3 regions of the Idiomarina sp. T82-3 genome follow, and region 1 is predicted to be linked to each of the others. Evidence: predicted binding sites of a transcription regulator. Region 1 holds the regulator's gene; each other region holds the start of a gene.
What was found. The regulator FliA, encoded in region 1, starts transcription of late flagellar genes. The targets are predictions, from matches to a motif close to CTAAAGNTNNNNNNNNNNNNGCCGATA.
Positions count from the first base shown of each region.

Region 1 (10,959 bases):
TAACCGAAAACTTCGAAGCGTGTTTAATTGGCTTGCGTCCAGGCAGTGAACGAGAGTTTACCTTGCCACCTGAAGATGCGTTTGGTGAACCTAATCCCGACAATTACTATTATGTTGATTCGTCTAAATTCAGCGACGAGACCAAACCCGAAGTGGGCGCTATTCTCGCTTTTACCCAGCCGGACGGTACAGAATTACCAGGTATCGTGAGAAAAATCGAAGGACCCACCGTGACCATCGATTTTAATCACCCTTTGGCAGGCCAAACGGTGATTTTTGAAGTTGAAATTATTAGCGTGGAGCCGTAACGGGCACACGGAGGAATTATGCAAATACTACTCGCTAACCCACGAGGCTTTTGTGCCGGCGTCGATCGCGCCATTACCATCGTCGAGCGAGCGCTTGAGATATTTGAACCACCCATTTATGTGCGGCATGAAGTCGTACACAACAAATATGTGGTCAATAAGCTACGTGATGCGGGAGCCGTCTTTGTCGAAGAGCTCGATGAAGTTCCCGATGAAGCGATTGTCATTTTTAGCGCGCACGGCGTATCACAAGCGGTACGTCAAAATGCCAAGGATCGGGGACTAAAAGTCTTTGATGCGACGTGCCCGTTGGTGACCAAAGTGCACATGGAAGTCACTCGAGCGAGTCGAAAAGGTCATGAGTGTGTTTTGATAGGCCATGCAGGGCACCCAGAAGTCGAAGGTACGATGGGGCAATACGCGAGCCCGAAGGGCGGCATCTACTTGGTGGAGTCACCCGAGGATGTTGGTACGCTCGAGATAAAAGATCCAAATAATTTACATTACATGAGTCAAACGACGCTGTCGGTGGATGATACGGCGGATGTGATTGATGCTTTGCGTCAACGGTTTCCAAACATTAACGGACCGCGCAAAGATGATATCTGCTATGCCACACAAAATCGTCAGGATGCGGTACGTCAATTAGCTGAGGAAGCGCAATTAATGTTGGTGGTGGGTGCAAAAAACAGCTCAAACTCCAACCGGCTGCGCGAATTGTCAGAAAAAATGAGCACACCGGCTTATTTGATTGATGATGCCAATGGTATCCAACGCGAATGGCTTAACGATATTGACCGTGTTGCGGTGACCGCGGGAGCCTCGGCGCCCGAAGTCTTAGTACGTGAAGTGATCGAGCAATTAAAAGCATGGGGCGGTAAAACCGTCAGTGAGCGCGAAGGGCGCGAGGAAAACATTACGTTTAGTATTCCGCCGGATCTTCGCTAGTCAGATCAATAAACACGGGTATTGCCCCATCGAGTTCAGTATGGGTAAGCCAACATGTGGCTTGCCGTGCTGAATGCCATACTTTCTCTACCCTAATTTCAGCAGCCTCTGCATGCCAACGTGCTAAATCATCTTTGTTGACGATGTTCATCAGTGACTGTTGCGCGCGTTGCAACGCTAAAAGCGCGCGCTGACGCTGTGCCAATTGAGCGAGCTCCATCTGTGTAAGTTGTACTGTCGTGAGTCCGCTGGCGAGTGCGATACTCATGATCAAGGTCATGACCATCGCCTCCATAAGTGCCGAGCCTCTGTGCCTTGGTTTGCTCATAGGCGCGTTGTTGTAGGCTTTGATACTGTTGCCATTGCCAAATGAAGCGTTGTGAAAGCAGACTCAGCTGGTTGGTTGCAAAGAGCATGATCAACGCATGTATGCCAATCAACGACACTAGGGGAGTCATAAAGCTGCTCATGGGCGGCACTCCTATCTATCCCATTAAAATGACTCAAGGGTAATTCGACGGCGTAGTCGGGACTGGCGAGACGGATAATATAACCGGCATTCATTGAAATAACCTCAAACTGAGTGAGGGGCACGCTCTGTGCCACAGAGAGTCCCTGCCAACCACGCCCATCACAATTAACTGCATTACCGTGATACTGCAAAACACCGTCGTTAAGCCGGTAACCCACCTGATCTTCGGCTGCGGTTAAGATGATATAGCACGACTGACCGTTGGAACCCGAGTGTAAAGTAATCGACTGGCTGCCGAATATATCGCGGCCCAATTGCAACGCCAGACTGTGTATTTCAAGTGGCGTATGGGCTTGCTTTAGCGCCGATGTTACCGTCGTCAACTGCCAAAGAATAACTTGCACCGATGAGCTAGCGAGCAGCGCCATTAGCAGGCAAGCCACCATTAACTCTATCAGTGCCACGCCACGACAATAGTGAGTTACCGCACATCGGGCTAAACGCATGTCGCAACCCCCGGAAGTTCGGCAGTGCCCGCATTGCAATAGCGTACGCGACCTAAGGCACTAATCACCCAGCGTAAATGAAGCTCACCTTTGTGCATATTCAAACGACCGGCGCGGGCGTATCCTTGCGGCGCATAAAAAGTCAACGGCCGCGTCTCGTCATCATAATTACTCGAAAACTGCCACCCTCGTGTATCTAACGCATGCTTAATAAATGTCAGGGGCACTTTAATATGACGTTTTTGCGCTTGTGCGCGCGCTTGATACGCTTGCAACAAGTTGAGTCCGCGCAACGCCAGCGCTCGTGCCTCAAGTTGTGAGGTGGTATTTTGCATCGCGGGCACGCCTGCGCCCATTAATACTAAACTCAACAAAGAGCACACAGACCATTCGAGCAAGCTACTCGGCATCACTTCGTTCCTCTTACATCACACCTCGCACAAAGCTAAATCTAAACACCCGAAATACCTAGCCGAGTCATCCGATACGAGCGTAAGCGATAAGCTGATTGTGTTGGCATAAAACTTGTATCTGTTCGGCAGAGAATCATTTTTTTGACGCGCAGGAAACGAAGTATGGCAAGTGGTGCTGCAAAACTGAACAATTTTAAAGGGTTAGCACAGGCAAACTCGCACTTAATTAAAGGGTTCGGTACCCCGCTCGCGGTCATGGCAATATTGGCGATGGTGGTACTACCGATTCCACCATTCTTGCTCGACGTGTTGTTTTCGTTTTCTATCACGCTCTCCCTCGTGGTGATGTTGGTCGCCGTTTATACCCAACGCCCGCTCGATTTTGCCGCGTTTCCTACGGTGCTGCTCATCGCCACGGTATTGCGCTTGTCACTGAACGTCGCCTCCACCCGTGTGGTGTTGCTGAATGGTCACGAAGGCCCCGGTGCCGCCGGTAGTGTCATTGAGGCGTTCGGTAGTGTGGTTATCGGTGGTAACTATACTGTCGGTTTGGTGGTGTTTGCGATTTTGGTCATTATCAACTTTATCGTTATCACTAAAGGCGCAGGGCGTATCTCAGAGGTGACAGCGCGCTTTACTTTGGACGCGATGCCCGGCAAGCAAATGGCGATTGATGCTGACCTCAATGCCGGATTAATCAATCAAGAGGAAGCCAAAGCGCGCCGAAGTGATGTTACTCGTGAAGCCGACTTCTATGGCTCCATGGATGGTGCCAGTAAATTTGTTAAGGGCGATGCCATTGCCGGTATCTTAATATTGCTCATCAACGTGGTGGGTGGTTTCTTAATTGGCATGATCCAGCACAACCTGTCGTTTGGTCAGGCGATTGAGGTTTACACCTTGCTCACCATCGGTGATGGTTTGGTGGCACAGATCCCCGCACTTTTACTCTCTGTGGCTACAGCAATCATTATCACGCGCGAGAACGACACCAAAGATATGGGCGATGCGGTGGTGTTCCAGCTCATCAACAACCCTAAAGTGTTGGTCATCTCAAGTGCGGTGCTCTTTGCGATGGGCGTCATTCCAGGTATGCCGCACTTTGCTTTTTTATCCATGTCGGCTGTATTGGCCGGCGCGGCTTATTACAAAATGCGTCATGCCGAGAGCCAAGAAACTGAACAGGTTGAGCAACAGCAGCAAGAGCAACAACAGCAGCTGGCGCAAAAGGAACTCAGTTGGGACGACGTGCGTCACGTGGATACGCTCGGTTTAGAAGTCGGATATCGCTTAATTCCGTTGGTCGATCGAAGTCAGGGTGGCGAATTATTATCGCGCATCAAAGGGGTCCGTAAAAAGCAGTCGCAAGAATTTGGCTTCCTTGTGCCTGCCGTCCATATTCGCGACAACCTCGATCTCGGTCCTAACAGTTATCGCATCACGCTGATGGGGGTGACCATGGGCGAAGCCGAGATCCGTCATGATTGCGAACTCGCGATTAATCCGGGTCAAGTTTTTGGCGAGCTGGAAGGCGAAAAAACCACCGATCCTGCGTTTGGGCTCGAAGCGGTATGGATCCGACCTGAACAACGCGATAATGCGCAAACCATGGGCTACACCGTGGTCGATGCGGCAACCGTTGTGGCAACGCACCTCAGCCAAATCGTAACCAATCACGCATCCCAGCTACTCGGTCATGAAGAAGCACAAGAGTTACTCGATCGCCTCGGTCGCAGTCATCCGAAATTAGTCGAAGGTCTGGTACCCGATTTATTGTCACTGGGCAATTTTGTCAAAGTGCTACAAAACTTGCTGGATGAGGGCATCGCTATTCGCGATATGCGTACCATTGTACAAACATTAGTCGAGTACGCCGGACGCACTCAAGACACCGATGTGTTAACTGCGGCAGTGCGTATTTCGTTACGCCGACTGATCGTTCAAGATATCTCCGAAGGCCAACAAGAACTCCCTGTCATTACTTTGGCGCCAGAGTTGGAACAAATGTTGCATCAGTCTTTACAGGCAGCAGGCAATGAAGCCGAACAACAAGGCGCAGGCATTGAACCTGGCCTAGCAGAACGCCTGCAGCAGTCGTTGAAAGATGTTCATCAACAGCAAGAGATGAACGGCGAGCCATCCGTTTTACTGACATCTGGGCTCCTTCGTTCAACGATGGCGCGTTTTGCGCGACACGCAACAGACGGAATGCGGGTACTGAGTTACCAAGAAATTCCAGATGATAAACAGATTCGAATTGTGAGCTCGATTGGTGGACAACAACAACCAGCAGCTCAATGATAGGGGGATTGACCTGTGAAAATGAAGCGCTTTTTTGCTGAGGATATGCGTCGTGCGTTATTGCAAGTAAAGGAAACGCTCGGACCCGATGCCGTTATCATGTCGAATAAAAAGGTCAACGGCGGCGTTGAGATCGTCGCGGCAATCGATGGTGATGCCGAGTCACCTGCGGCGCCACAATCTGCACCGACGCCTGCACCTGAGACAGAGTCCACGCCAGCCAATTCGCTTGCCGAAATTTTAGCGCGCCAGGCGGAGTCGCAAGCTGCGCCATCACAGCCCCAGCAGACATATAGCGAGCCGGAGCCTCAAATGACCACCTCAGCGAATGATGAACCAAGTTGGCAAGAACCCGAGCTCGACAATCATATTCCAGATTATGTGGGCGGCGGCAGTGCAAGTGAAATCGCTGAACTAAAATCGCAAATCAAAGGTATTCAAAATCTGTTGCAACATCAGTTGAGCGGTTTGATGAAGCAGGAAATCGAACGCGAAGAACCGATGCGAGCATTACTCGTTAAGCGCCTAATGACAATGGGGATCAGTGAGCGTATTGCCGATCAAATCGCATGCTTTATTCCCGAAGGCGATGATATCGAGGATAGTTGGGAGCAAGCGCTACAGCTTCTTGAAGGTCAGCTCAATACCACCCATGACGATATTTTGACTCGTGGCGGTGCGGTCGCTTTAGTCGGGCCAACGGGTGTTGGTAAAACCACCACCATCGCCAAGCTCGCTGCACGTTATGCCCAGCGTCATGGATCTGACTCGGTCGCTTTAATCACTACTGACACGTTCCGTATCGGCGCCAGTGAACAATTAAAAGTTTATGGTCGTATCATCGGCTGCCCAGTCAAGATCGCAAACGATGCAAAAGAACTTGCTGATGCCATGCTGAGCCTGCGTGATAAGCGTCTGATTCTTATCGATACGGCGGGTATGGGCCAACGCGATAAGCGCTTGAGCGAACAGCTTGGACAAATTCTGCAGAATAAACGTCTCAGAATTCGTCCTTATTTGGTATTATCTGCTACAGCGCAGACACAAGTGCTAAACGATACCGTCAAGCAATTCAAAACACTGCCGCTAGCAGGGTGTATCTTTACTAAGCTAGATGAGTGCTTAAGCTTAGGTGAGAGTATCAGTGTTGCTATCGAACAAGGTCTCGCCGTCGGTTACTTGACTCATGGTCAACAAGTACCCGAGGACATCCGTGTAGCTGATGAACATTATATGGTGACCGAGGCTGAGCGCTTGTATGATAAAAGCATTTGTTCGAATGTGTCAGACATGCCAAAATCAAGTTGGCAGGCGGTCCAGTGATGGGCCTTAACGAATCAAGCATCAACCAGCAGTAAGAGTTAGAGCGCATGGATCAAGCAAGTGGCTTAAGAAAGATGAAACAGAGCAAAGTCAAAGTCATTGCAGTAACCGGTGGTAAGGGCGGTGTGGGTAAAACCAACATCTCTTTAAACATGGCGATTGCGATGGCCGAACAAGGCAAACGCGTATTGGTATTGGATGCCGATTTAGGTCTCGCCAATGTCGACGTGATGCTTGGGCTGCGCGTGCAAAAAAATCTTTCACATGTGCTCAGTGGACAAGCCGAACTGAGAGATATTTTGATTGAAGGCCCCGCCGGTATCAAAATCGTGCCCGCCACCTCCGGAACGCGCTCAATGATAGAGCTGAACGAGACTCAGCACGCCGAACTTATCCGCGCTTTTAGCGACCTACAAGGTGATTTTGATGTCTTGGTTGTCGATACCGCCGCCGGTATCGGTAACACGGTCGTACGCTTCGCACGCGCCGCGCAAGATGTATTACTTGTGGTGTGTGATGAACCGACTTCAATCACCGATGCGTATGCATTGATGAAAGTGCTTAGTAAAGAGCAGGACGTATTCAAATTTAAAGTGGTTGCCAATATGGTGCGTAATTTGCGCGAAGGGCAACTGCTATTCAATAAGTTGACTAAAGTCACAGATCGGTTTTTAGATGTCGCGATAGAATTGGCCGCCATAATTCCGTTCGATGACAATATTCGTCTGGCGGTACGCAAACAAAAACCGTTGGTCTTAATGCAGCCTCGGTCTCCCGCGTCATTAGCAATTAAAGCCCTTGCGCAGCGTGCGCTCGACTGGCCAGTGCCGGCGCAGCCTGGCGGGCATCTCGAATTTTTCCTTGAACAATTAATAGGATCGGCCGATAACGGTAAGAAGCAGGATGTTGCCAATGAATAAAGCGGCTGTTTACAGTGCCCATGCCGATAATCGCCAAGCGATTATCGAACAACACACGGGGCTCGTGAAGCGCATAGCTCATCACATGATGGCGCGTCTTCCCGCGAGCGTTCAGGTCGATGATCTGATCCAATCCGGCATGATTGGCTTACTGGAAGCAGCGCGAAATTTTGACAATAGCAAAGGCGCGAGCTTTGAAACCTTTGCGGGCATTCGTATTCGCGGCGCAATGTTAGACGAGATACGCCGTGGTGACTGGGCGCCGCGCTCAGTGCATCGCAATCATCGGCGTGTACTCGAAGCGATTCGACAGGTCGAAAACGAAACCGGGCGCGATGCCAAAGATGTCGAAGTCGCCGAAAAATTAGAAATGTCGCTTGAGGAATACCACGCCATCTTGCGCGATGTAAACTCGGGACGAATTATAGGAATTGAAGATCTAGGCGTCTCCGAAGATGCTATTATGCCTGAGCAAGTAACGGGTGCAAACTACGAGCCGCAGAAAGACGTTGAAAACGATGCCTTTCATCGCGCACTCGTCGAAACTATCTCGGGTTTACCCGAACGTGAAGCATTAGTGCTTTCGTTGTATTATGATGAGGAACTTAACCTGAAAGAAATCGGTGAAGTTCTCAGCGTGAGCGAATCACGCGTGAGCCAAATTCATAGCCAAGCAATGATGCGCCTAAAAACACGCATGCAGAGCTGGGTAGAGTAATTATCGTAGTAATCGAGAGCCCAAGTGGAGGGAGCTTTGGATAAAAACATGAAAATTCTTGTTGTTGATGACTTTTCAACAATGAGACGAATCATCAAAAATCTTCTTCGTGACCTTGGATTCACCAACATCCAAGAAGCTGACGATGGCAACACCGCATTACCGATGCTCCAACAAGGTGACTTTGATTTTGTCGTAACTGACTGGAACATGCCGGGGATGCAAGGTATCGACTTACTTAAGGAAATTCGTAAAGACGATGACCTCGCGCACTTGCCCGTGTTAATGGTCACGGCCGAAGCCAAACGTGAGCAAATTATTCAAGCCGCACAAGCCGGTGTGAACGGCTACATTGTGAAGCCTTTCACCGCTGTAACGTTGAAAGAGAAGCTCGATAAAATCTTTGAACGTATCAGTTAGTGGGCACGGCTATGGTAAAACCATCAGCAAGCATATCGCTCAAGCAAGCGAAGCAATTGGTTGATTGGCTTGAAGCGGGAGAGCAGTCTAAAGCCGATCAATGGCTAGACGATTTCCATCAAGAGCATGATGACAAGTTGTTCACCTCTGTCGGGCAACTCACCCGAGACCTGCATGAAGCCTTGCAAGACTTCCAACTCGATCCGCGTATCATGCAACTGACACAAGACGATTTGCCCGATGCGCAGAATCGTCTGCAATATGTGATTGAAAAAACAGAAGACGCGGCTAACCGCACGATGGACGCCGTCGAAGCCTGTCTGCCCATGACAGATGAGATGCATCAGCGCGTAGAGCAGGTGATGCCTGCGTGGCAGCGCCTCATGAGCAACGATATTCAGTTAAATGAATTCAAAGAAATGTGTCATCAAGTCGATGCGTTAATGCGCGAATGTGGACAAAACATGCCGCAGATCCATGGTTTGATGACAGAAGTGCTCATGGCGCAGGACTATCAAGATATTACCGGTCAGATCATCCGTCGGGTGATTCAACTCGTAGAAGACGTTGAGAAAAATCTGATCGAGCTGCTCAAGTTGTTTGGTGAAGAGCAAAAATCTCAAGCTAAACAAAATGTAAAAGCAGTCGATAAGAATGCAGCAGAAGGACCGATCATAAACCCTGAGCAACGCGACGATGTTGTAGAAAATCAGGATGACGTGGACGACTTATTATCAAGCTTAGGTTTCTAGGAGAGAGCAGCGCATGAGCTTTGAGATGGACGAAGAGATCTTACAGGATTTCTTAATCGAGGCAGCAGAAATCCTCGAGCAGTTATCCGAGCAACTCGTTCAATTAGAAAACGACCCCGAAAACAAAGATCTTCTCAATGCGATTTTTAGAGGATTTCATACCGTAAAAGGGGGCGCCGGCTTTCTTGCCGTTTCGGCACTGGTCGATACTTGTCATGGCGCAGAAAACGTGTTCGATACCTTGCGTAACGGACAACGCACAGTCACGTCTGACCTCATGGACGTGATCCTGCAAGCGCTCGACACCATCAATGCCCAATTTGCTCAATTACAAGCGCGAGAGGAACCCGAAGCCGCTGACAGCGAGCTCCTCGAAACCCTCCACAAGCTCTCCCAACCCGAATCTGAAGACGACACCGCCGCCGCCGCCGCCGCCGACACCGACATCAACGTACGTCGCGCCTCTGGCGCGACAAACGACGCCGCCGCCGATACCGATGCCGCCGACACCGACACCGACGTAGGTCGCGCCTCTGGCGCGACAAATGATGCCGCCGACACCGACACCGACGTAGGTCGCGCCTCTGGCGCGACAAACGACGCCGAAAACACAGTCGACGACATCCAAGAAGACGAATTCGAAGCCCTGCTCGACGAACTCCACGGCAAAGGCCAAGGCCCCGGTGCCTCAAAAACAGCCAATAAAAAAGAAGCACCAAACACCCATACCGATAACGACGAGATCACAGACGACGAATTCGAAGCCTTGCTCGACGAACTCCACGGTTCGGGTAAAGCCCCAACCAGCGCAGAAAAACAGCAAGAAGAACAAAAATCAGCCAGCAAAAGCGACAGCGACGAAATTACCGATGACGAGTTTGAAGCGCTGCTCGACGATCTGCACGGCAAAGGCAAGGCCCCTAAAGTCAACAAAGCCGCAGAAAAGCCAGCGCAACAACCCGCAGCAGCCAAAAAGCCCGAGCCTCAAAAAGCAGCGCCTAAACAGCCCGAGCCGAAAAAAGCTGAACCATCAAAAGAGCAAGCCAAGCAGCCGGCGAAAAAGCCCGCCGCGCCGCCACCACCGCCCCCAGAAACTACAGTGCGAGTGGATACCAAGCGTCTTGATGAGATCATGAACATGGTCGGTGAGCTCGTGTTAGTACGAAACCGCCTGTTAAGCCTCAGCAACAGCGATGATCAAAAGCACGAAGAGATGAGCAAAGCCATCGCCAACCTCGATGTCGTAACCGGCGATCTACAAGGCTCGGTGATGAAAACCCGAATGCAGCCTATTAAGAAAGTCTTTGGCCGCTTCCCGCGGGTCGTGCGTGATCTGGCACGTAGCCTGAAAAAAGAAATTAATCTCGAGATGCACGGCGAAGAAACCGACCTCGATAAAAATTTAGTCGAAGCACTCGCTGACCCACTGGTGCATTTGGTGCGCAACTCGGTCGATCACGGCATCGAGATGCCCGATGAGCGCCAAGCAAAAGGCAAACCCCGCGAGGGAATGGTAACACTATCGGCGTCGCAAGAGGGTGACCACATTATGTTGTCTATTAAAGACGACGGTGCGGGGATGGATGCCGAAAAACTCAAACAAATCGCAATTAAACGGGGCGTTCTCGATGAAGATGCCGCCGCGCGTATGTCCAACGAAGATGCCTACAATCTGATTTTTGCCGCCGGTTTCTCAACCAAAGAGCAAGTGTCGGATATCTCGGGTCGTGGCGTCGGAATGGACGTGGTAAAAACCAAAATCAGTCAATTGAACGGTAGTATTAAAATTGAATCAGAGCTCGGTAAAGGCACTGAACTACTCATCAAAGTACCGCTCACGCTGGCGATCTTACCGACCTTAATGGTCGAGGTAAAAGA
Region 1 covers NZ_LSBQ01000007.1:50,488-61,446, forward strand. The annotation lists gene fkpB (FKBP-type peptidyl-prolyl cis-trans isomerase) at 1-308, shown strand, start outside; gene ispH (4-hydroxy-3-methylbut-2-enyl diphosphate reductase) at 327-1,256, shown strand; gene AWU56_RS06240 (hypothetical protein) at 1,231-1,536, opposite strand; gene AWU56_RS06245 (hypothetical protein) at 1,581-2,234, opposite strand; gene AWU56_RS06250 (hypothetical protein) at 2,225-2,644, opposite strand; gene flhA (flagellar biosynthesis protein FlhA) at 2,810-4,948, shown strand; gene flhF (flagellar biosynthesis GTPase FlhF) at 4,964-6,271, shown strand; gene AWU56_RS06265 (MinD/ParA family protein) at 6,319-7,191, shown strand; gene AWU56_RS06270 (RNA polymerase sigma factor FliA) at 7,184-7,909, shown strand; gene cheY (chemotaxis response regulator CheY) at 7,946-8,329, shown strand; gene AWU56_RS06280 (protein phosphatase CheZ) at 8,341-9,081, shown strand; gene AWU56_RS06285 (chemotaxis protein CheA) at 9,095-10,959, shown strand, end outside.

Region 2 (10,959 bases), on a different contig from region 1:
GTGCCCATCAATGGGACCAATATAATTAAATCCGAGCTCTTCAAAGATAGTACCGGGTGCCATCATACCTTTCATATGCTCTTCAGCACGGCTAGCTAAGTGATGGATGGGCGGTAACGGCTTGAGCAGTTTTTTGCCTTGCTCACGTATTTTGGTATAGAAACGCCCCGACAAAAGACGCGCGAAATGCTGATTCAAGGCACCTACGTTCTCAGAAATCGACATGTCGTTATCATTTAGTACCACTAACATGTCAGGCTTAATATCGCCTGCATGGTTCATCGCTTCAAACACCATGCCGGCTGTCATTGCACCGTCACCAATTATCGAGACGACCTTTTCGTTAGAACCACTGCGCTGGGCGGCAACCGCCATACCTAATGCTGCTGAGATTGAGGTACTGGAGTGACCAACAGACAAAACGTCATACTCACTTTCTTCCCGCCATGGGAATGGGTGCAAACCATCTTTCTGTCTGATTGTATGCAGCGCCTTTTTTCGTCCTGTTAAAATCTTATGGGGATAGGCTTGATGACCAACGTCCCAAACTAACTTATCTTTTGGTGTGTTGTAGACGTAGTGCAGAGCGACGGTCAGTTCAACTGTACCCAGCCCTGATGCTAAGTGGCCACTACTGCGACTGACAGAGTCCAGTAAGTAGGCGCGTACTTCCTCACAGAGCGCGTTTAATTGATGTGTAGGCAGCTTGCGTAGATCTGTTGGGTATTCAATACCGTCTAATAATTTGGTCATAGGTCTCGTATTACTTAGTGATCGCGCTTCAGCAAGATCTCTGAAAATGTTTCTAGTTTTTGGGTATTGTACGGGATCTTGTTGAGTGACAGTAGTGCTTGTTGATGCAATGACAGCAGTTTTTCATTGGCTCCGTCAAGCCCCAGTAGCGCAACGTAAGTCGCCTTGTGGTGGGCTTCATCTGAACCTTGTGGCTTACCCATAACTTCAGTGTTTCCGACGACGTCAAGAATATCGTCGTAAACTTGATAAGCAAGTCCAATCCAACTGGCAAAATCACAAAAGTGATTTAAGTATTGTTGGCTTTCGTCGTTACCTGCAAGCACTCCAAGTGCCGCAGAGGCACGTATTAAAGCACCGGTTTTGTGACGATGTATCTTTTCAAGTTCAAGCTCGTCAATGGCGCGTCCGGTGGCATCTAAATCCAGCGCCTGTCCAAAACACATACCTTTAGCACCACTGGCACTGGCCAAATGCTGGATCATCGCGATGCGTCGTTGAGAGGGAAGTTTAGCGTCTAAGTTGGTGCTTAATACCTCAAAAGCGAGTGTTTGCAGCGCATCACCGGCTAATACGGCTGTCGCTTCACCGAACTTAATGTGACACGTGGGATGACCTCGGCGTAGTTCATCGTCGTCCATCGCCGGTAAGTCATCATGAATTAATGAGTACGCGTGGATCAATTCTACGGCACAAGCCGCGTCCAAAGCATCGTTAGTTTCAGCCCCACATAATTCGGCCACAGCCATCGTTAAGTAGGGACGGATACGCTTGCCGCCCAGTAAGACGCCGTATGCCATGGCTTCTTTAAGTGAACTAGAAGCAATGTGTGATTCGATCAGTTGGTTTAATCGGTTATCAACGGCACTACGGACCTCGGCTGTAAACTGCTTAATATTCACTCGCGCGCCTCACTGTGCTGTTCACTCAGCACCTGTTCGCCGTTTTTTTCTAGTAACGTTGAAACCTTTTGTTCTGCTGACTGCAACTGCGCTTGGCTTAAACGTGATAGCTTTACGGCTTGTTCAAACTTTTCTAATGACGTCTCCAATGGAAGGTCGCCTTGCTCAAGCTCATTCACTAACTGTTCAAGTTGTTGCAATGCTTGTTCAAACGATAGGTTGTCTTCCTTCTTTGCCATAATGCGTCACCTTTAGTTTCAATATAGGCTCATTATCATATAAAGAAACTCGATTGTCAGCCGATGATCAATGCGTGGTTTACTTAAATTTACAATATAGGTTGCCACAGTGAGTGGGATGTTTAAAATTGATCACGTGCCAAATTTATCGCGTGAAGTGGAGGAAGCTGAGTGGATATAGCAACGCTGGTTGGGATCATTGGAGCCATAGGCTTTGTTGTTGCCGCGATGATATTGGGTGGTGACCCCGGTCTTTTCATTGACACTCAGTCTTTATTGATTGTTTTGGGTGGCTCGCTGTTTATCGTTATGGCCAACTTTCCACTACAACAGTTTTTTGCCACCGGCAAAGTCGTAGTAAAAGCTTTCTTTTTTAAAATAGAACACCCTCAAGAGCTTATCGATAGTGCCGTCGAAATGGCTGACTCGGCGCGTAAAGGTGGCTTCCTAGCGCTGGAAGAGGCAGAGATTCCTAATCCTTTTTTTCGTAAAGGCGTGGATATGCTGGTGGACGGTCATGACGCGGAAGTAGTCAAGCACACTTTAAGCAAAGACATCAGCATGAGCTTTACCCGACATGAAGAGGGGGCTCGGTTTTTTAAAATTTTGGCTGACGTAGCACCGGCAATGGGGATGATTGGTACGCTCATTGGATTGGTTGCGATGCTCGCTAATATGGATGACCCCAAGGCTATTGGTCCGGCGATGTCGGTTGCATTGCTAACAACACTGTATGGTGCATTTTTGGCCAACGTGATTGCGATTCCCATTGCGAATAAATTGGTGCTGCGAGCGGAACAGGAAAAGCTGAACCGGCAGCTCATTTTGGATGCTATTTTAGGAATTCAGGATGGACAAAACCCACGGGTTATTGAGGGCTTGCTACGTAATTACCTCGCCGAATCCAAACGTGTCAATGAAGGGAATGAGGACGAATAGCGCCTATGGCTGCCGCAGACGATCAAGAAGAATGCCGTTGCCCGCCCCCTGGGCTTCCTATGTGGATGGCGACTTTTGCTGATTTAATGACACTACTAATGTGCTTCTTCGTGCTGCTTCTTGCTTTCTCTGAAATGGATGTTCTTAAATTTAAGCAAATTGCCGGCTCTATGAAGTATGCGCTGGGTGTTCAGAATAAAATTGAAGTAAAAGACATACCCAAGGGAACAAGTATTATTGCGCAGGAATTTCGGCCTGGGCGTCCTGAACCTACGCCCATCGAGACCATTCAGCAACAAACAGTCGAAATGACCCAACAAACCTTGGAGTTTCAAGATGGGGAATCAGACTTTGCAGGAGGTAAGCAGGTCGAACGGGGTGGACAGCAAGCTGACAGCGAGGAGGACAAGAAGGCCGCTGACGGAAGCGAGTCCGATCCAGCGGTAGAGCAGCAAGTTAAGGAGCTAATGGAGCGTATCCGAGAGCAATTAAGTGATAACATCAAGGCCGGCTCATTAGAATTAGAGCAATTGGGGCAACAAATTATTATCCGAATTAAAGAAAATGGTTCGTTTCCAGAGGGATCTGCGTTCTTACAGCCGCAATTTAAGCCAGTCATTCGGGAAGTGGCACAAGCGCTCAAAGATATTCCTGGCGAGATCACGATCTCGGGGCATACCGATAATCAACCGTTAGTTTCTGAGATGTACACCTCAAAGTGGGATTTATCCGCTAAACGAGCTGTCGCTGTTGCTGAAGAGATGACTACAGTAGACGGGTTCGACCAATCACGCCTTGTTACGATGGGCTATGCCGATACAAAACCGATTGTACCGAACAACTCGGCCTCTAATCGTGCGCTCAACCGACGTGTTGATATCGCTATTATGCAAGGCAAGGCGAAAGAGTCCGATCCGGTGGATGTAATTGACTAGCTCGGGTGGCTCACAGCGTTAAAAAATCGTATAATGATCGGTTTTTAGACTAGCTAAAACTGGGGCCTCCATGAAGTTCGTTGTACGGTTGCATGCCGAAATCACCATCAAAAGCCGCTCAGTTCGTAAGCGTTACGGAAAAGTACTCACCAATAATCTACGTAAAGTGTTGGCCGATATAGATGCCGGTCTCTACGTAAAATGGTTGTGGGACCGTATCGAAGTGAGTACTCCCTCAGAAGAGGAAGATGTGCGTCAAGCGGTGATTGATAAATTGGCTTGTACGCCAGGGATTTCATGGTTCGCTGAGGTGGTTGAGCGCCCCCTGGATGAGTTCGAGATCCTTGCCGAGTGGGTCGCACAGTTCTGGCTAGAAAAAATCGCTCAACAAACCTTTGCGGTCAGAGTAAAGCGTAAAGGGCATCATGATTTCTCTTCACAACAGCTGGAGCGCTACATCGGTGGCTACCTTCTTGAGCATCAACCGACTGCAAAAGTGCAATTAAAGGCGCCTGAGCATGAAATTACTTTGCAAATTATTGAGCAAAATATTCAGTTAGTGGGTACCCGGAGGCAGGGCCTGGGCGGTTTTCCTATTCCTACTCAGGAGACCGTGGTGAGTCTCATGAGCGGCGGCTTCGACTCGAGTGTTGCGAGCTTTGACTTCATTCGTCGTGGCGCGCGCACACACTTTTGTTTTTTTAATCTCGGTGGCGACGCGCACGAAGTCGCCGTTAAGCAAATATGTCATTATCTTTGGGACCGTTACAGTAAGTCGCATCCCATTAAGTTTATCAGTGTGGACTTCGCGCCTATCGTAGAAGATATTCTGACCCACGTCGACAACGGTGCCATGGGAGTTGTTCTAAAACGTCAAATGCTACGAGCAGCAACGCGTGTTGCGGGCTTTTTAAAAGCGCAAGCGTTGGTCACAGGTGAAGCGATTGGACAAGTATCGAGCCAGACGTTGGCTAACTTACAAGTCATCGATAAAGCGACAGATACACTGGTATTGCGTCCACTTATTACAGCGGATAAACAAACCATCGTTGATCAAGCGAAGCGCATTGGAACCGAAGCTTTAGCGAAAACAATCCCAGAGTATTGTGGTGTTATTTCCAATAAACCCACCGTAAAGGCCGATGAGCGAGCTATCTTAGCAGAAGAAGCAAAGCTCGATATGTCGCTTATTGAGCAAGTCGTTCGCAATGCCCAAGTACTTAGTATGCAAGACATTGCTAAGGCAGCACAGGACCAAGTACAAATAAAGCATACAGCGACAGATAAGCCTAAGGTCATCATCGATATTCGAACAGCCGACGAAATTGAAGAGCAACCGCTATCGACCTCCTTTGAGGTGATTGAAATGCCATTCTTCAAGGTTCAGTCAGAATTTGTAAAACTGGATGACGCAAATCACTATCTATTATATTGTTCGCAGGGTGTGATGAGTAAAATGCAAACGTTACTTCTGCAGGAAGCAGGATACAGTAACGTTTCGGTGTATGAAGGACAGGACGTTGAGTAACCTAACGAGTTCTCGCATGTTTGCGCGTGCGATTTTTTTAAGCTTATTAATTGTGATCACCATCGCGTTCTTATGGCAGTTTCCAAGTCATGAAGCGAGCCGTATGATCCCTCATGCAGACAAATGGGTTCATTTTAGTGCTTTTTTCCTGTTGAGCGTGACCCTTCACAAGGCCTTTGACCTATCGGGTAAACTCGCAAGCTCACTGCTACTCATATATGGCTGTGCGATAGAAGTGATTCAGTATTATATTCCAGGGCGAGGCTCTGACGTAATGGATTGGCTTGCTGATGCTGCGGGCGTGACGGCTTACTTTACCTTGCTGTGGCTCTATCGAAAGCGCCGCGATTAACGGCGCTTCTTTGTTTTCTTATTTTGCTTCTTCTTCTTAACACGCTTTTTGTCTGTCGATGGAAATTTATACTGCGGCTTGAGCCCATCAATCACACGTCTATCAAGACGATGCTCCATGTAGCGTTCGATTTTTCCTAACAGAAGTGCATCGTGCGCCTCTACGAGTGAAATAGCTAACCCTTTTTGGCCGGCGCGGGCAGTACGGCCTATTCTATGCACATAAACGTCTGCCTGTTTAGGCAAATCATAGTTAATAACCAATTTAATATCGTCAATATCGAGTCCGCGAGAAGCTACATCAGTTGCGACTAACACGGCGTTATCACGACGCTTAAATTCGATGATTTTCTGTTGTCGTTCAGCATGTGGTAAGTCACCACGTAAAAACATGACAGGCACGTCTTGTGATTGGAGAAAGCTGGCTAGCGCCTGCACTCGTTCGCGGGTGCGCGCAAAAACAATCGAGCGACCACTATGCTGCTTTAATAACGCCATCAACAACTGACGCTTGTGATCATCGGTATCTGCAAGATATGCGTGTTCAATTATTTTACCGCGTTCTCGCTTAGGAGGCGTGACCTCAATAAGTTCGGGTTCATTTAACAGCGCACGCGAGAATGCTTTCACACCGTCACTTTCAATCGTCGCCGAACAAAGAATTGCATGTTGGCGATTGCGCGCGTGCAGCGCAATGTCTTTAACAACATCTTTAAAGCCCATATCCAGCATACGATCGGCTTCGTCAATAACTAACCATTCAACGGCTTCAAGCTCGTATTGCTCGGCTTCTAATAAGTCTAATAGCCTGCCTGGGGTTGCGATGACTATATCATGGCTCTGCTCCAGTCGGCTCAACTGACTACCGTAATTGACGCCGCCAGTAACAACGACAGAAGAGAGCTCTGTGAGCGCACGAAACATCTCTGCTTGTTGATAGATTTGTTCCGCCAACTCACGAGTTGGCGCCAAAATAAGTGCGCGCGCAGCCCCCGGTTGCTTGCGAGGAAAGTCCATCATGTGCTGTAGCACAGGAAGCAAAAACGCTAAGGTTTTGCCTGTACCTGTGGGCGAGCTGATCAGTAGATCATGGCCATCCATTGCGGCTGGCAATGCTGCCTGCTGGACTTTAGCCGGTTTATTGAGACCGGCTGCTTTAAGTACTGATATGAGCGCATCATCAAGCTCTAATTCTTGCCAATCTGGCGTCATTCACTGAATTCCTAAAAATAAAATTAACGAAGTAAAAGCACGGGTATTTGCGAACGAGAGAGTACTCTCGACGTGGTGCTTCCCATAAATAGCTGACGTAACTTAGAGTGGCTATATGCCCCCATAACAAGCATATCGATATTACGTTCTTGTTGAATATCGTGCAAAGTTGATTCAACGTCGCCCGCTCGGATCTCATAGCTGACTTTATGACGAAATTCTTGCAGATGACTGACGGCAGCCTCGACCGATGCCGTTGCATCGGCTGTCGCGGCACCTACCATCACCACATGGATAGGCATGCCGACAAAAAGAGGTGACTCCGCAAGCATTTTTACGCCTTTACGTGACACATCACTCCCATCAAACGCCAACATGACGTTCGTCGGCGTATGGTACTTGGGGGGAACGGCTAAAATTGGACGATGTATATTTCGCACAATAGTTTCAATCTGATGACCAAGCCGATCGCTGTCACATGTTTGTGCTCCATGTAAGCCAATGACGAGGAGTCGCAGGTTATCCTCAAGAGCTGTCAGTGACTCAGCCAAATCACCATGACGCTGACGCACATGCACGTCTTCTGCACCCATTTCTTCGGCTCGATTTTTTGCTGCTTCAAGCAGATGATGGCCATGCTCTAAGGCTATCTTATTACGACGCTCATCGAGTTCGGCTAGCTCTTCGAGCAGCGACTCTCGGCTTCCTAGACCAATATTTCCGGTCATGTCCGAATTCACTGGGTAACGCATTTCGTCAAGTACATGGAAAAGCGTCAGTGGTGTTTGAAGTTGCTTTGCGGACCATGTCGCGTATTGCGTGACAGCATTGGCCATACGCGACTCATCAATACAAGCGATAACGTGTTTCATACGACTTACCTTAATTAATGTCCGATCAAGTCTTTGGTATCACTTTGGTTATGTTCACCAAAGCGGTCGACAATGGTCGCACTTGCTTTATTCAGCCCAATAACATCGACTTTTGCACCTTCACGTCTAAATTTTATCACGACACGATCCAGTGCGTTGACAGCAGTAATGTCCCAGAAGTGAGCTTCGCTTAGGTCAATGACAATCTTATCTACGCCTTCTTTAAAGTCAAAGGCTGCAATAAACTTCTCTGATGAACTAAAGAATACTTGTCCTGCAACTTTGTACGTGCGGCAGAACGAAGCTTCATCTAAGCTCGATGTGACGGCCATATAATGGCCGACTTTATTAGCAAAGAATACTGAAGCTAATAACACGCCAACAAATACGCCGAGTGCCAAATTGTGAGTCGCGACGACTACTGCGACCGTCGCTAGCATCACAATGTTGGTAGACAATGGATGTTGTTTGAGGTTTCGAATCGAATCCCAACTAAAGGTGCCAATTGACACCATAATCATAACCGCCACTAGCGCAGCCATGGGAATTTGTTTTAACCATTCATCTAAAAACAAGATCAATATCAACAAAAAGGTACCGGCGATAAACGTAGAAAGACGCGTGCGGCCCCCCGATTTTACGTTGATAATCGATTGCCCTATCATTGCGCACCCGGCCATGCCACCAAGGAGTCCTGAGCCGATATTGGCGATACCTTGGCCTTTACACTCACGGTTGCGATCACTGGATGTATCGGTGAGGTCATCAACAATGGTAGCGGTCATCAGCGACTCAAGCATACCGACAATTGCTAAGCCCAATGAGTACGGAAAGATAATAGCAAGCGTTTCGAAATTGAGAGGTACATCGGGCCATAGGAATACGGGTAACGTATCCGGAAGTTCGCCCATATCACCCACTGTGCGTACATCTATCCCAAAGTAGATGGCAATCACGGTCAGCGATAAAATGCAGATCAAAGGAGATGGCAACAAGCGTCCGATGACAGGGATATAGGGAAAGCCGTAAATAATACCCAAACCGGCTAGGGTCATTACGTAAACGTGCCAAGTGACGTTTGTCAATTCAGGTAGTTGAGCCATGAATATGAGAATTGCTAACGCGTTAACGAAGCCAGTAACGACGGAACGCGAAACGAAGCGCATGAGTTCGCCCAGTTTCAAGTATCCTGCGACGATTTGTAAAACCCCCGTCAGCAGTGTGGCTGCAAGAAGGTATTGTAAGCCATGCTCCTTAACGAGCGTAACCATCAATAGCGCCATAGCCCCTGTTGCAGCGGATATCATGCCAGGTCGACCGCCGGTAAAAGAGATAATGACGGCGATAGCAAACGACGCGTAGAGCCCGATTTTCGGGTCAACGCCCGCAATAATTGAGAAAGCAATAGCCTCAGGAATCAATGCTAAAGCAACAACAAGACCTGATAGTACATCACCGCGCAGGTTCGAAAACCAGTTTGCCTGGATAGACTTCCACATAAAACCTTACCAAATTAAAAATACAGTGAGATGGAATGCATCTAGTTTGTATGTCACATGTACGGAGCATGCAGTATAGTTGAGCGAACTGACACGGATGTGACACTGTGGTTAAAGTTCAACCACTGAAGCGCGCGGATTCTAGCACAGGGTTAGGGCGGTAGGCAAAATTGATAGCGTGCGCCGCATGGCGCACGCTGAATATCACTCGAAAGCTTAAAGTCCGAGTTCGGCTTTTCCTTGATTAAACTTAACATCGACTGGAATGCCCGCATCCGATAGCTTATCTAAATCGGACTGTAGCTGAGGGCTAATCACGCCGAGACGCTGAACTAGCTCACCCACGCCTTGGTAGTTACCGTCACCTTGCAATTGCAAGATTTTCTTGGAAAGACTGGTCATAGCTGCGCGCATTTTTTCCATGTTGATGGCGTATTGACCATCGGCATTGCGAGTAAACGCACCCTCATTGGCAAAGTAGTTAAACCGGATCATGTTAGCTTTACCATGAGCGCTAGAAGCACCAAATCGAACTGAGCGGAAGATACTTGCCATGAAGGTGGTGTAGTAGTCTTGTAGGGTGCCCGTGGTCAGTTCACCTTTCTCAAACAACTGAGTCACCATATATAGACCCAGAATATCGGCCTTGCCTTCTTCCAGTGCTGATGCATGTTCTTTTAATGCAGCGCGCACGGTGCCTTTGTTATTGATTGTGTTTTTAATACCAAGCCCGTGAGCCACTTCGTGGAACATGGTATTCGCGAAGAACGCATCAAAAGTGATATTTTCACGTTGCTCTGGAACAATTAATTGATCTGCAATAGGGCGCAAAATCTTGTCAAACTTAGCACGCATCGCGTTTTTAAGCTGTAAGCGGCGAGTGCCCTTTTCAAGTTGCACGTATTCATCGTTTGGCAAGTTGATAGCGATGGTTTTGCTACCCGCGTTAGAATGACCAGCAAAGTAGACCGCATCGTAGGCATTTAGCTGTGCGTTCGCGCCTGGCATTTCTTGCTTGTATTTATCTTCGACAGGCAAGCCGCGTTGTAACTCGGGTAGAAACTGAGCGTATTTAGCAAGTCGATCACTCCACTGCTTGTCTTTTATCAGTACGTAGGCTTCGAATGCTGTTTTGTAGCCAAACAATTGGTCTTCATAGGTCTCAATCGGCCCGATTACTAAGTCGACGTCGTTGTTCTTCATATCCATCCAAGCAAGATCCGATGGACGATAGTCATTACTTAAAAAGGCATCAGCGCGCAGGTTCAAATATTTCGCAAAGTCTGGATCCTCTGCTAGCTCGGCTGCTTGGCGTAACAATTTAGCGGCCTGCTTTAACTCATTAGCATAAGCTTCTGCATAAGGCACGACCTTGAGTTGGCCTGCACTGTCGCGTCGAATAAGTGTGTATTCACTATCTTTCGTATCGCTATCGAGCTCGTTAAACTCCGCTTTACTCATATCCGCAGGGTAAAAGTTTGCTCCAGGTGGCTTCTCACTGAACTCACGTAAGAAGGGTTTATCACCATTGAGTCGATCCCAGGGACCATAATTAATGTCAGCAAATGACTGTGCTTGCGATGGCACTGCGTTTAAGAATGAACGTTTGTCATGCGCAAATGCTTGCTGCCAGAATAGGTCGTCCATGATTTTGGCTGCTTCAATCAATAATCCCAACATGTCTTTTTGATTAGCAGTCAGATGCGAAATGTCAGACGTCAGGGTGTAA
Region 2 covers NZ_LSBQ01000002.1:200,900-211,858, forward strand. The annotation lists gene dxs (1-deoxy-D-xylulose-5-phosphate synthase) at 1-753, opposite strand, end outside; gene ispA ((2E,6E)-farnesyl diphosphate synthase) at 768-1,655, opposite strand; gene AWU56_RS02115 (exodeoxyribonuclease VII small subunit) at 1,652-1,894, opposite strand; gene pomA (flagellar motor protein PomA) at 2,066-2,833, shown strand; gene AWU56_RS02125 (flagellar motor protein MotB) at 2,839-3,768, shown strand; gene thiI (tRNA uracil 4-sulfurtransferase ThiI) at 3,839-5,296, shown strand; gene AWU56_RS02135 (VanZ family protein) at 5,289-5,648, shown strand; gene srmB (ATP-dependent RNA helicase SrmB) at 5,645-6,859, opposite strand; gene AWU56_RS02145 (universal stress protein) at 6,883-7,731, opposite strand; gene AWU56_RS02150 (SulP family inorganic anion transporter) at 7,746-9,230, opposite strand; gene AWU56_RS02155 (DUF8614 domain-containing protein) at 9,447-10,959, opposite strand, start outside.
Region 2: the regulator FliA is predicted to act here: its motif matches at 1,934-1,960, upstream of pomA (flagellar motor protein PomA).

Region 3 (10,959 bases), on a different contig from region 1:
AGTGTTCAGCGACGGGATTATCGCATAAGGTAGTGGCGCGGATCGCTTGATCATTGAATAGTGATGACAACGCTTTGGCGCTATCTTTTGCACACCAAGCTTGCTGTAATTCCCGTCCGCCCTTCGAAGCTAGGCCACCCCGCGGAAATGCCAAATACTGAATAGTAATGCCTTTATCAAGATAACTTCCCAAGTTGTGATGCAATTTCCGACAATAGCCACAGGTTGTATCGGTAAAAATAGTAATGGCATACTGTTGCTTAGATGATGGATAAACAATCATTTCATCTTGGTGTTCAGCCACTTTTTCTTTTCGCAATGCCTTTAATGCCTGCTCAGTTTCATTCAAAGGTGCGCCCTCACCCAACTGATACAGGTTACCGACTAGCAAGTGTTCACCATCAGCGGTCATATAAACGATTCCCTGATTAGTGGACAGCTCATACAGACCATCAATGCCCGCTGGCTTTATAGTTGAGATCTCGACACCCAAACGTTCCAATTTACTCACGTCTGGCTGTTGCTCAGCCAGCGCATTGACTGACAAAAACAAGAACGACACCGCAACGGCGCTAAGACTAGGAAACAACTTCATATTGACCTCGATTATCCTCGTGGATGGAACGTTGCATGCATTTGCTGCAAGCGCTCTTTTGCTACTTGTGTATAAATTTGTGTTGTTGACAGATCGCTATGCCCTAGCAACATTTGCAGTACCCTCAAGTCAGCGCCATGATTAAGCAAGTGAGTAGCAAACGCATGACGCAGTGTATGAGGCGACAAATGGCTATTGATCTGGGCCTGTTCGGCATAGGTTCGGATCCGATACCAAAAAGCTTGCCGCGTTAACAACGTCCCTCGCTGAGTAATAAACACCCAACCCGACTGACGCTCGCTGAGGACTGGACGACCCGACTTCATATACCGCGATAGCCATTCGATAGCTTCCTCACCCAACGGCACTAACCGTTCTTTATCACCTTTACCGACAACGCGCACCAAGCCTTGTGCCAATGAGACTTGGTCATATTGTAACCGGACCAATTCCGTTACTCGCAAACCGGTTGCGTACAATACTTCGAGCATCGCTCTATCGCGCAAACCAATGGGCGTATCGACATCAGGTGCATCTAATAGGGACAACACATCGGATTCAGTCAGTGAGTGAGGTACTGCGGGGCTCATTTTAGGACGTTTAAGCTTAGCGATCGGATCGGTGACAAACCAGCCTGACTTTAGGGCGTATGGCGTCAGCTTTTTCATAGCACTCAAAAATCGTGATGTACTCCGCGGTGACAGACCCTGAGAGCGACGCCAAAACAAATAATCTTGCACGACCGTAGATGTTACCTGATGAAGACCCAACCTGTGTTGTGCCAAAAACTCGCAAAACTTCTTTAAGTCACTGCGGTAAGCTGCTTGCGTATTCTCACTCACACCGTGAGCAAGCCATAAATGCTCAACAAATTGCTCAATACGCTCTGCATCTTGTGGATGAATTTTCATGCCCATTCTTGTACTGACAACTGGAAAGATGTCAGCTTACATGAGAGGTTGCTGATCTTCTATACCCATTGACTGCAAAACATCGTACAAACGAGATGGGTTGGAGCGTCGCTGCGGCTGTTGCTTGACGAGCTTGCTACGTTGACGACGCTGTCTCGTTTGCCAATCCAAGTTTGCAATGAGTTCCAATGGCAGACGATTGGGCGACGCGTCTAAGACAAGAGGTTGCGGATTCAAGGCATCAACAAGGCGCTGCTGGGTCAGCTCAGAAGCATCGTTATAAACGCCAGCCGGCAATTTATAATGACCGCCAGCATCCAGTGGGCGTGGTCGTGCAGCACCAATCCTTCGTTGCCAGTTTGGCTCGGGTGGTGTCATCCCTTCAACGGCAGGCCTATCACTCAGCGCCGATACCCAGTAAGCAAAAGTCGCGGCAAAACCGTCATTGATTGCTTCGTTGGCAAACGACTCTGCTGTTTTAACAAAGGAATCCAATTGTGGTTCTCGTACCACTTGCATTGCTAACTCCGCTGACTGACATATCAGTCATATCGGCAAAGTACGAGAAACAATGAGTTTTTTTAGTTTACCCTTTACAACAGAGTTCAGGTTGCTATCATACGCGCTCTTCTGATGGAGGGGTTCCCGAGCGGTCAAAGGGATCAGACTGTAAATCTGACGGCTCAGCCTTCGCAGGTTCGAATCCTGCCCCCTCCACCACTTCTTCTTATTAAGCGTTCATATCCAATACTATTTTTCCAAACGTTCGATTTTCGCGCATGTAGTCCATCGCTTCATTCACATCCGTTGCTGGCACCACTTGATCAATCATTGGCATAACGCGACGCGCATTGAATGCGTCTCCAAATTCCGCCCACAATTCACTCAAAATGGCTCCCTTGCGTTCAGCGGAGAGTGCTCGGAGCGTTGAGCCGATGATACGTTGTCGCTTGATTAGCATTCGTCCAAAGTCGACCTGGCCCTCACGTCCCCCCATTAAACCGATTAGCACGATGCGACCTTCGGTATTTAAAAAGTGTTGGTCTCGGGCAATAGAGTCACCGCCGATGGGATTCAATATCACGTCAACACCTTCTTTCTCTATAGCGTTCCAGTCTCGCTCATGATGTCGATTTATCGACAAACTCGCGCCCAGCTTTTGACAAAAAGTTTGCTTTTCGTCAGTTCCTACCACCGCGACCGTACTAATTCCTTTCTCTTTGCATAATTGAAGCAGGGATGTGCCAACTCCTCCCGCTGCCGCATGCACCAGCACTCGGTCTGACGGTTTAACACGCGCCAATTGAAAGACATTGAGATATGCGGTCGCGAAAGTTTCCAACCAACCTGCTCCTTGCGCTTTCGACCACCCTTGAGGTAGCGGGAGTACTTGTTGTTGATCAACAATGACGTGCTGAGCATAGCCCCCAGCGGCAAGCAAAGCGCAGACATCGTCCCCCACTACAAAAGTATCCACTTGATCGCCAACAGCGACAATCTGACCACAACACTCGAGCCCGGGAATGTCTGACGCTCCCGGCGGAGGTGGATAGGCTCCTGCGACCTGCATTAGGTCAGCGCGATTGATACCCGCATGGCTAATTTCAATTTTTACTTGGTGAGCACTGAGTTCCTTTGATAGCTCCGCTTCATTCCACTCAATTTGCCCTTCTTTAATGGATGCTACTCTCATAATTTACTTATTTCCCTTTAAATTGCGCGTTAAACCGAGTAGAGACTTAACATAATTTATGTTTGACAGTATGCTGTCATTAATTCTTCTATTAGTGTCTACGGTATGAGCGAAGTACTGGATTTATCGGAAAAACGTGTCCTAATCATTGAGGATCAAAAAGCCTTTCAAGTCATGTTGAAGGGGCTTTTGATTAATCTCGGTGCAAAAGAAGTCGACGCTAAACGAACCGGTGAAGCGGGCATTGCAGCCTATGCACGCCGGCCCTACGACATTATGTTGGTCGACTACAATTTAGGCCGAGGAAAAAACGGTCGCCAAGTGCTCGAGGAGTTACGGCAGCGCGGTATGCTTAAGCCTGAAACGCTATTTTTTATCATCACTGGCGACAACACGCGACCGATGGTACTCAGTGCACTTGAGCTTCAGCCCGACGACTACCTGACAAAGCCGTTTTCACACCGCGTTCTACATGCGCGTTTATTAAGAGCTTATAAACGCAGAATGTGGCTAAGAGATGTATTCAAAACATTATTTAATAAAGACTATCAGCAGTGTATTACCGCTTGTCAAAAACATATCGACGCACAAAGTCGCTATGCCAACTACTGTCAAAAATTACAAATTGAACTGTTTAATAAAACAGGTCAACTTGAGGCCGCTGATGCCGCGATTGCCCGTTTATTGGAAGAAGGTGGTCAGAGTTGGGCAAGTTTAAAGCTGGCTGAAACGCGTTTACTTCAGCAACGTCCTGATGATGCTCTCGAACTGTTAAATATTGTTATTAAAAAAATGCCGAATGCGATTGAAGCGCACGATCTGAGAACGCGCTGTCACCTCAGCAAGGCGGCGCTCGATGATGCCCTCGATAGTGCCCGCATGGCCATTTCTATGGCGCCGTTCTCGATCGAGCGGCAGACCCTACTAGCACGCATCGCACGTGATTCAGAGAATTACGAAATAGCCAAGCAAGCGATGAACAATGTACTGCAAATCGCCCGTACTTCGGTTCATCGTAACGTGCAACATCTGTGTAATTACCTACGTTCCATCTTAGATGCCGCCGAGCATGCGGAAACGCGCCAGCAAGTAGCGAAATATCAAACTGAAGCGACCATGGAATTGCAGCGTGCGCGCTACGATGAAAACCTCGTTTATTCAGATATCGCTTTCGAAACGATCGAGTCCGTATTACTGTCACGCATCGACGCTTTCAACGGACGCTTACGCGAAGCTCAAGACAGACTTAACCAAATTTTTGGTGTTGATTTAGCAGCAGGCCACTCGTTGCCTGAGGAAGTAAGCTTCGATATCGTCGCTATTTTGATGGATTTAGGTGAATTTGAAAAAGCGGATGACATTATGAAGCAGTATCAACAGCTGTTCTCTGTTGATGAATACACTGACCGTCTGTTAAAAGATCGAGTAAAACGATCTGAACAACGTCGCAGTCAATTCCGACAGCTACATGAACGCGGCATCAAAGAATATGAAGAGCGCTTTTATAAGGAAGCACTCAACAGTTTCCGAGAAGCACTAAAAGTAGCTCCTCTCAACAGCGGCGCCGCTCTTAACTTTATACAGGCTGCTGTTCGATATTGTGCCGAAGCAAACTCGAATAAAGAAATTGGCTTCTTGAAAAAAGAATGCCTCTCGTGTTTACGTACGCTACAAGGTTTAACGTTAACCGATTCACATGCCGCTCGTTACGAGCAGCTGATTAAACAAACTGCTCGTTTTAACCTTAGCTAAGCCTCGGTCAGCCTTCCCTGTTGGTAATCACGAATAGCTTGCTCTATCTCCTGTGTCGTATTCATGACAAAGGGACCATATTGGCTGATAGGTTCACCTATTGCATCTCCCAACAACAACATAACGCCGGAGCCTTGCTCCCCATGAATAATACTGGTGTTCAATGGGCCGTCGAAGACCACAAGCTCGCCTCGTTCAACTTGCTCACCGTCAAGCGTAATCGAGCCTTGATACACATATAGCAATTGCGTTGTGTAGGCCATGATATCCAGTTTTTCGCTGCTGGCTTCAGAAAAACGTAAGTCAGCAACTAAAAAACGCTGTTCAGGTAAATTTACCGGTCCTTCTTGCTCGCCATAACGACCCGCGATCAATCGCAACATACTTTGCTGAAGATGAACTTCTGGAATGACATCTGCTTTGTAGTCGAACCATTCGGGCGCATCCATCTTAAATTTGGCAGGTAGGTTTATCCATAATTGAAACCCCCACATAAGACCTTCTGTTTGCTTGGGCATTTCAGCATGGATAATTCCTCGAGCCGCTTTCATCCACTGCACACCTCCCGCTCCAACAAGCCCTTTGTTGCCGACCGAGTCTTCATGAGCCATTTCACCCGCCAGCATATAAGTTAACGTACAAAAACCACGGTGAGGGTGTGGTGGAAAACCAGCAATATAATCATCGGGATCGTCTGAGCGAAATTCGTCCAGCATTAAAAACGGGTCCTGATGTTTAAAGCCAGGCTGATTGATAATGCGAGATAGCTTAACACCCGCTCCGTCTTGCGCCGCTATCCCCTTAACGCGTTTTAATACACCCATGACCCACTCCTTAGAATGATAACTCAGGACCCACTGGTATAATCTGAGTGGGATTAATCGTTTTATGGCTGCCATAATAATGGCGCTTAATATGATCCATTACCACCGTTTCTGAAACGCCCGGGTAGTGAAACAAACGGCTCAAATAGTCACGCATCCGTGGATAATCACTGATGCGGTATTTATTAGCTTTGAAGTGGCCAAAATAGACGGCATCAAAACGTACTAGCGTGGTAAACAATCGCCAATCTGCTTCGGTGAGTTGGTCGCCGACTAAGTAATCACGTCCGTCTAGGCGCTCTTCAACCCATTCTAAGGCGTCAAATAACGCTTTGAATGCCTCTTCATACGCACGCTGTTCGGTCGCAAAGCCACATTTATAAACACCGTTATTTATACCGTGATAAACGCGTTCATTGACTTCATCAATTTCCTGTTGCAGATGGTCGGGATAAAAATCGAGCTCATTTCCGGTTAAATCATTAAACGCGGAGTTAAAGATACGTATGATCTCTGCCGACTCATTATTTACGATAGTTTCCTGTTGCTTATCCCATAACACAGGCACAGTGACACGGCCGGAGTAGTTCGGATCAGCTTTCAGATATAATTGGTACAGAAAGTCCGACTGATAGAGCGGATCGTTAAGCGGAGCAGCTGAAAACTCCCACCCATTTTCTAGCATCAAAGGATGAACAACTGAGACATCAATATGTTGCTCAAGTCCTTTAAGTTTTCTAAAAATTAGAGCTCTATGAGCCCAAGGGCATGCGTAGGATACAAACAGATGATAGCGACCCGACTCTGGCAAGAAAGGGCCCCCCTGCTCGATACTGTTACGAAACTGTGACTCACTTCTAACGAAACGTCCGCCATGCTTTTTGGTGTCGTACCACTTATCATGCCACTCGCCATCAACTAACAAACCCATTATTGATCTCCTATTTATCAACTACAGTGATAATAGAACATATTTTTTAGGATTATTAGCGCAGATTTTCCGTGATTACATTCGATTTTCTAGAAGATCTGAAATCACATTCGCCGCCACATCGCTCGCTGACTGATCGAGTTGTTGATGGATACGGTCAAACTCGGCGACTAGCGCTTGGTTGTTTTCATCGATTAACTGTTCCATGTGTGCGACGATCCGTTCAACCGTTGCATCACTTTGCGCCAACTCTGGAACGATAGCCCGATTCGCAAGTAGGTTGGGTAAAGAGAAGAAAGGCGCATGAAAAAGCCGTTTAATAATTTGATAAGAAAGCCAAGCAAAACGATAAGCAACGACCATCGGACGCTTGATTAATAACGCCTCTAGCGCCACCGTTCCTGATGTGAGCAGTAGGTAATCGCACGCCCCCATTACTTCTCTACTATGTCCGAGACACACTTCGACATCGGTCTGCATGTCATTATCTTCTAGCAGAGCAGTAAACTCATCCGCACGCGCCTGATTGACCATTGGAGCAATAAACTTTAACTCGGGATGGGTCTTTTTTAGTGCCTTACAGACCTGTAAAAATGTCGGCGCCATACGCGCTAACTCGCCTTTGCGACTCCCCGGTAGTAAGCCCACATATTGACCTAACTCGGGGTACCCCAGTTGTCGTCTTGCGGCGGCTTTATTCGTTTCTCGGGGAATAGCATCAGCCAACGGATGTCCAACAAAGGTCGCGGACAATCCATGCTCATCATAGAACTGCTTTTCAAACGGAAGCAGGCACAACACGTGATCAACAGCCTTTTTAATCCCTTTAATCCGACCTTCTCGCCACGCCCAAACCGATGGACTGACATAATGAACGGTTTTAATACCTACGTCTTTGAGTCTTTTTTCAATCGTAAGGTTAAAATCTGGGGAATCAATTCCAATAAAAATATCTGGCTGTTGCTGACGTAAAAACGTGACGAGTTGCTTACGATGCTTTAATAACTTAGGTAAGTGCCGAAGGACTTCAGCCACGCCCATGATAGATAGGTCCTCCATGGGAAAAAAAGAGCGAAGCCCCTCACTTTCCATAAGAGGCCCCCCAACACCCACGAATTCAATATTTGCATAGCGTGATTTTAACGCCGCCATGAGGCCCGCACCCAAAATATCTCCTGAGTGCTCACCTGCGACCAAAGCAACTTTCACGGACATCACTGGTTTATCCATTAGGGGCGAATAATGCCTCTTTGAGAGCGCTTAACGAATTCAATAAACTCGTCGAGTTTCGGCTCTTCAAGTGCACTAATTTGCTCTAACGCCTCGTCTACCGTTAAACTCGAGCGATATAACAATTTATAAGCGCGACGAATATTACGGATTTCATGCTCACTAAATTGCCGGCGCTTTAATCCCTCTGAATTAATTGTACGAGGACGCGCATTATGTCCTTGTGCCATAATAAAGGGTGGAATATCTTGTACAACGATTGAGTTAACGGCTGCAAACGCGTGCGAGCCAATATGGCAAAACTGGTGTACCCCTGTTAAGCCACCCAGAATGACTTGATCGCCAACGTGAACGTGACCTGCTAACGTCACTAAATTGGCAAAAATGTTGTCATTACCAATGATGCAGTCGTGCGCCACATGGACATACGCCATAAACAGGTTTCGATCACCAATACGGGTGATACCCTCATCTTGAACTGTGCCACGATGAATTGTCACTGATTCTCGGATAACGTTATCGTCGCCAATCACTAGTTGTGTCGGCTCGCCAGCGTATTTTTTATCTTGGCAGTCCTCACCCACGCTGGCAAACTGATAAATCGTATTTCGTGCACCAATTTTCGTAGGGCCTTTAATCACCACATGCGATCGAATGTCGCAATCATCACCTATTTCTACGTCAGGACCAATGAATGTCCACGGCCCGACAGAGACATTAGCGCCGAGTTTAGCAGACGAATCTATAATTGCCGTTTCGTGGATCACTAGACTTCCCTTCTCGCGCAAATGATGTCTGCACACGCGGCCAATTCACCTTCAACTTCAGCGCGGCCTGAAAACTTCCAAATACCACGACGCTCTTTTTCAAACGTTACGTGAAAGTGAATCGTATCGCCGGGAATAACTTGCCGTTTAAAACGCGCATTATCGATACCAGCAAACAAGTATAAATCGTTTGCAGTCGATTTTTGCTCAGTGATGCGGAATCCTAGCAGTCCCGCTGCTTGCGCTAAGCCTTCAAGTAATAAGACCCCTGGAAAAATTGGATTACCCGGAAAATGGCCGTTAAACATCGGCTCATTGAAACTCACATTTTTAATTGCATGAATCTCTTTCTCGCAATCACAAGAAATTACACGATCAATCAATAAAAATGGATAGCGGTGTGGCAGTAAGTCGAGTACACCTTGAATATCAAATCCAGAGTCAGTGGCTTTCAACATCCTCTCCCTTTACTTAATTTTTTGCAGTTCTTGCTCGATACCTTTTACACGTTTGAAAAGGTCATCTAACTGACGATAACGCGCCCCGTTTCTGCGCCACTCGCGATGACTGGCTGCGGGGATACCCGAAGCATAAACGCCAGGTTCATTGATTTCTTTAATGACCATGGCAAAACCCATAATTTGCACATCATCACAAATACTGATGTGACCATTAATGGCTGATGCACCGCCGATCATACAACGTTTACCAATACGACAGCTTCCCGCCAATACGGTACAACCCGCGATGGCCGTATTTTCATCAATAAATACGTTGTGTGCAATTTGGCACTGGTTGTCAATAATACAGCCGTTACTTATCACTGTATCGTCTAACGCGCCTCTATCGACTGTGGTACTTGCCCCAATTTCTACATCGTTGCCGATGATCACACGGCCAATTTGAGGTATTTTTAGCCATTGACCATTTTCAGGTGCCCAACCAAATCCGTCTGCGCCAATCACTGCCCCCGAATGGACATTACATTGAGCGCCGATAACACAACGGTGGTAAATGTGCACACCTGACCAAATTCGAGTATTTTCCCCGATACTCACTTCAGGTCCGATGTGAGCATGCGACCCTATCGCCACATTATCACCAATCACTGCGCCCGCCTCAATCACAACGTACTCGCCTAAAGCAACATTGCTACCAAGCTTAGCTGTGGGATGTACGCGCGCAGTCTCGGCGACGCCCTCGGCTGGTGCCGGGGTAGTATCGAGGCGTTGAGCAATTTTGGCAAAAGCGGCATAGGGATTGTTGACTACGATGGCATTTATCGCAGGCGTGTCTTCTACATCTTTCGGTGAGAGTATAACTGCGCCCGCATGACTTGATTCAAGCTGGCTTTTGTAGCGACTGTTGGCCAAAAAAGCTATTTGCGTCGCAGACGCAGACTGCAACGTTCCTATGCCAGTAACAACAAGGTTCGCGTCGCCGCGAACCTCACCATCAACATACTCTGCTAACTGCTTTAAAGAGTATTCTGTCATTGATTAGTTACCTGAATTGCCGCTCATACGCTCAACAACTTTTGAAGACAAATCATTATCAGACTTCATGAACGCAACTGCGTTACTTTGCAATACCAAATCATAATCACCGGCTTCAGCAACGGCATTAATGGCATTCTGTACCTTGCCTAATAACTCATCCCGCTCTTCCGCTTGACGACGACGCGTATCTTCTTGTAACGCCTTGCTTTTTAACTGTGCCTCAGCAACGAGTTGCTCGAGTTCACGATTCAATTGCGTCTTTTCTTCCGCAGACATGACAGATGCGTCACGTTCTTGCTTCTGACGAAGCTCTTGGATTTTTTGCTCTAACTGACGCATTTCTTCAAAACGGTCCTGAAACTCAGTTTGCAATTGCTGTGAGATTTGCTCACGTTGTGGCAATTGTTGAAACACTTGCATCATGTCAACAACGCCAATTTTCTGTTGTGCGCTCGCCGCACCCGCAAACATTGCACTAGAAACAGCCAGCGCTGCAACGGTTGTTTTCACTAACTTTTTCAAAATTAACTCCTCAAAAAATTTGTTGTTCTTTTATTGCGAACCTATCGCCTTGAACGGTCTACATCGATACTTTATCAGAATGTCGTACCGATGTTGAACGAGAATATCTGAGTTTCGTCGCCTTCCACTTCTTTAAGCGCTCTACCTAGAGAGAAAGTGAGCGGTCCCATCGGCGAAATCCATTGCACAGATACACCGGCTGAAACACGGAAGTCACCTGGATCGCTGTAGTCGC
Region 3 covers NZ_LSBQ01000004.1:28,623-39,581, reverse strand. The annotation lists gene AWU56_RS03680 (thioredoxin fold domain-containing protein) at 1-595, opposite strand, end outside; gene xerD (site-specific tyrosine recombinase XerD) at 607-1,512, opposite strand; gene AWU56_RS03670 (VC2046/SO_2500 family protein) at 1,543-2,025, opposite strand; tRNA gene AWU56_RS03665 (tRNA-Tyr) at 2,142-2,226, shown strand; gene AWU56_RS03660 (NAD(P)H-quinone oxidoreductase) at 2,237-3,199, opposite strand; gene AWU56_RS03655 (response regulator) at 3,305-4,951, shown strand; gene AWU56_RS03650 (pirin family protein) at 4,948-5,775, opposite strand; gene AWU56_RS03645 (glutathione S-transferase family protein) at 5,786-6,706, opposite strand; gene lpxB (lipid-A-disaccharide synthase) at 6,782-7,936, opposite strand; gene lpxA (acyl-ACP--UDP-N-acetylglucosamine O-acyltransferase) at 7,936-8,703, opposite strand; gene fabZ (3-hydroxyacyl-ACP dehydratase FabZ) at 8,703-9,161, opposite strand; gene lpxD (UDP-3-O-(3-hydroxymyristoyl)glucosamine N-acyltransferase) at 9,171-10,199, opposite strand; gene AWU56_RS03620 (OmpH/Skp family outer membrane protein) at 10,203-10,724, opposite strand; gene bamA (outer membrane protein assembly factor BamA) at 10,799-10,959, opposite strand, start outside.
Region 3: the regulator FliA is predicted to act here: its motif matches at 2,056-2,082, upstream of AWU56_RS03670 (VC2046/SO_2500 family protein).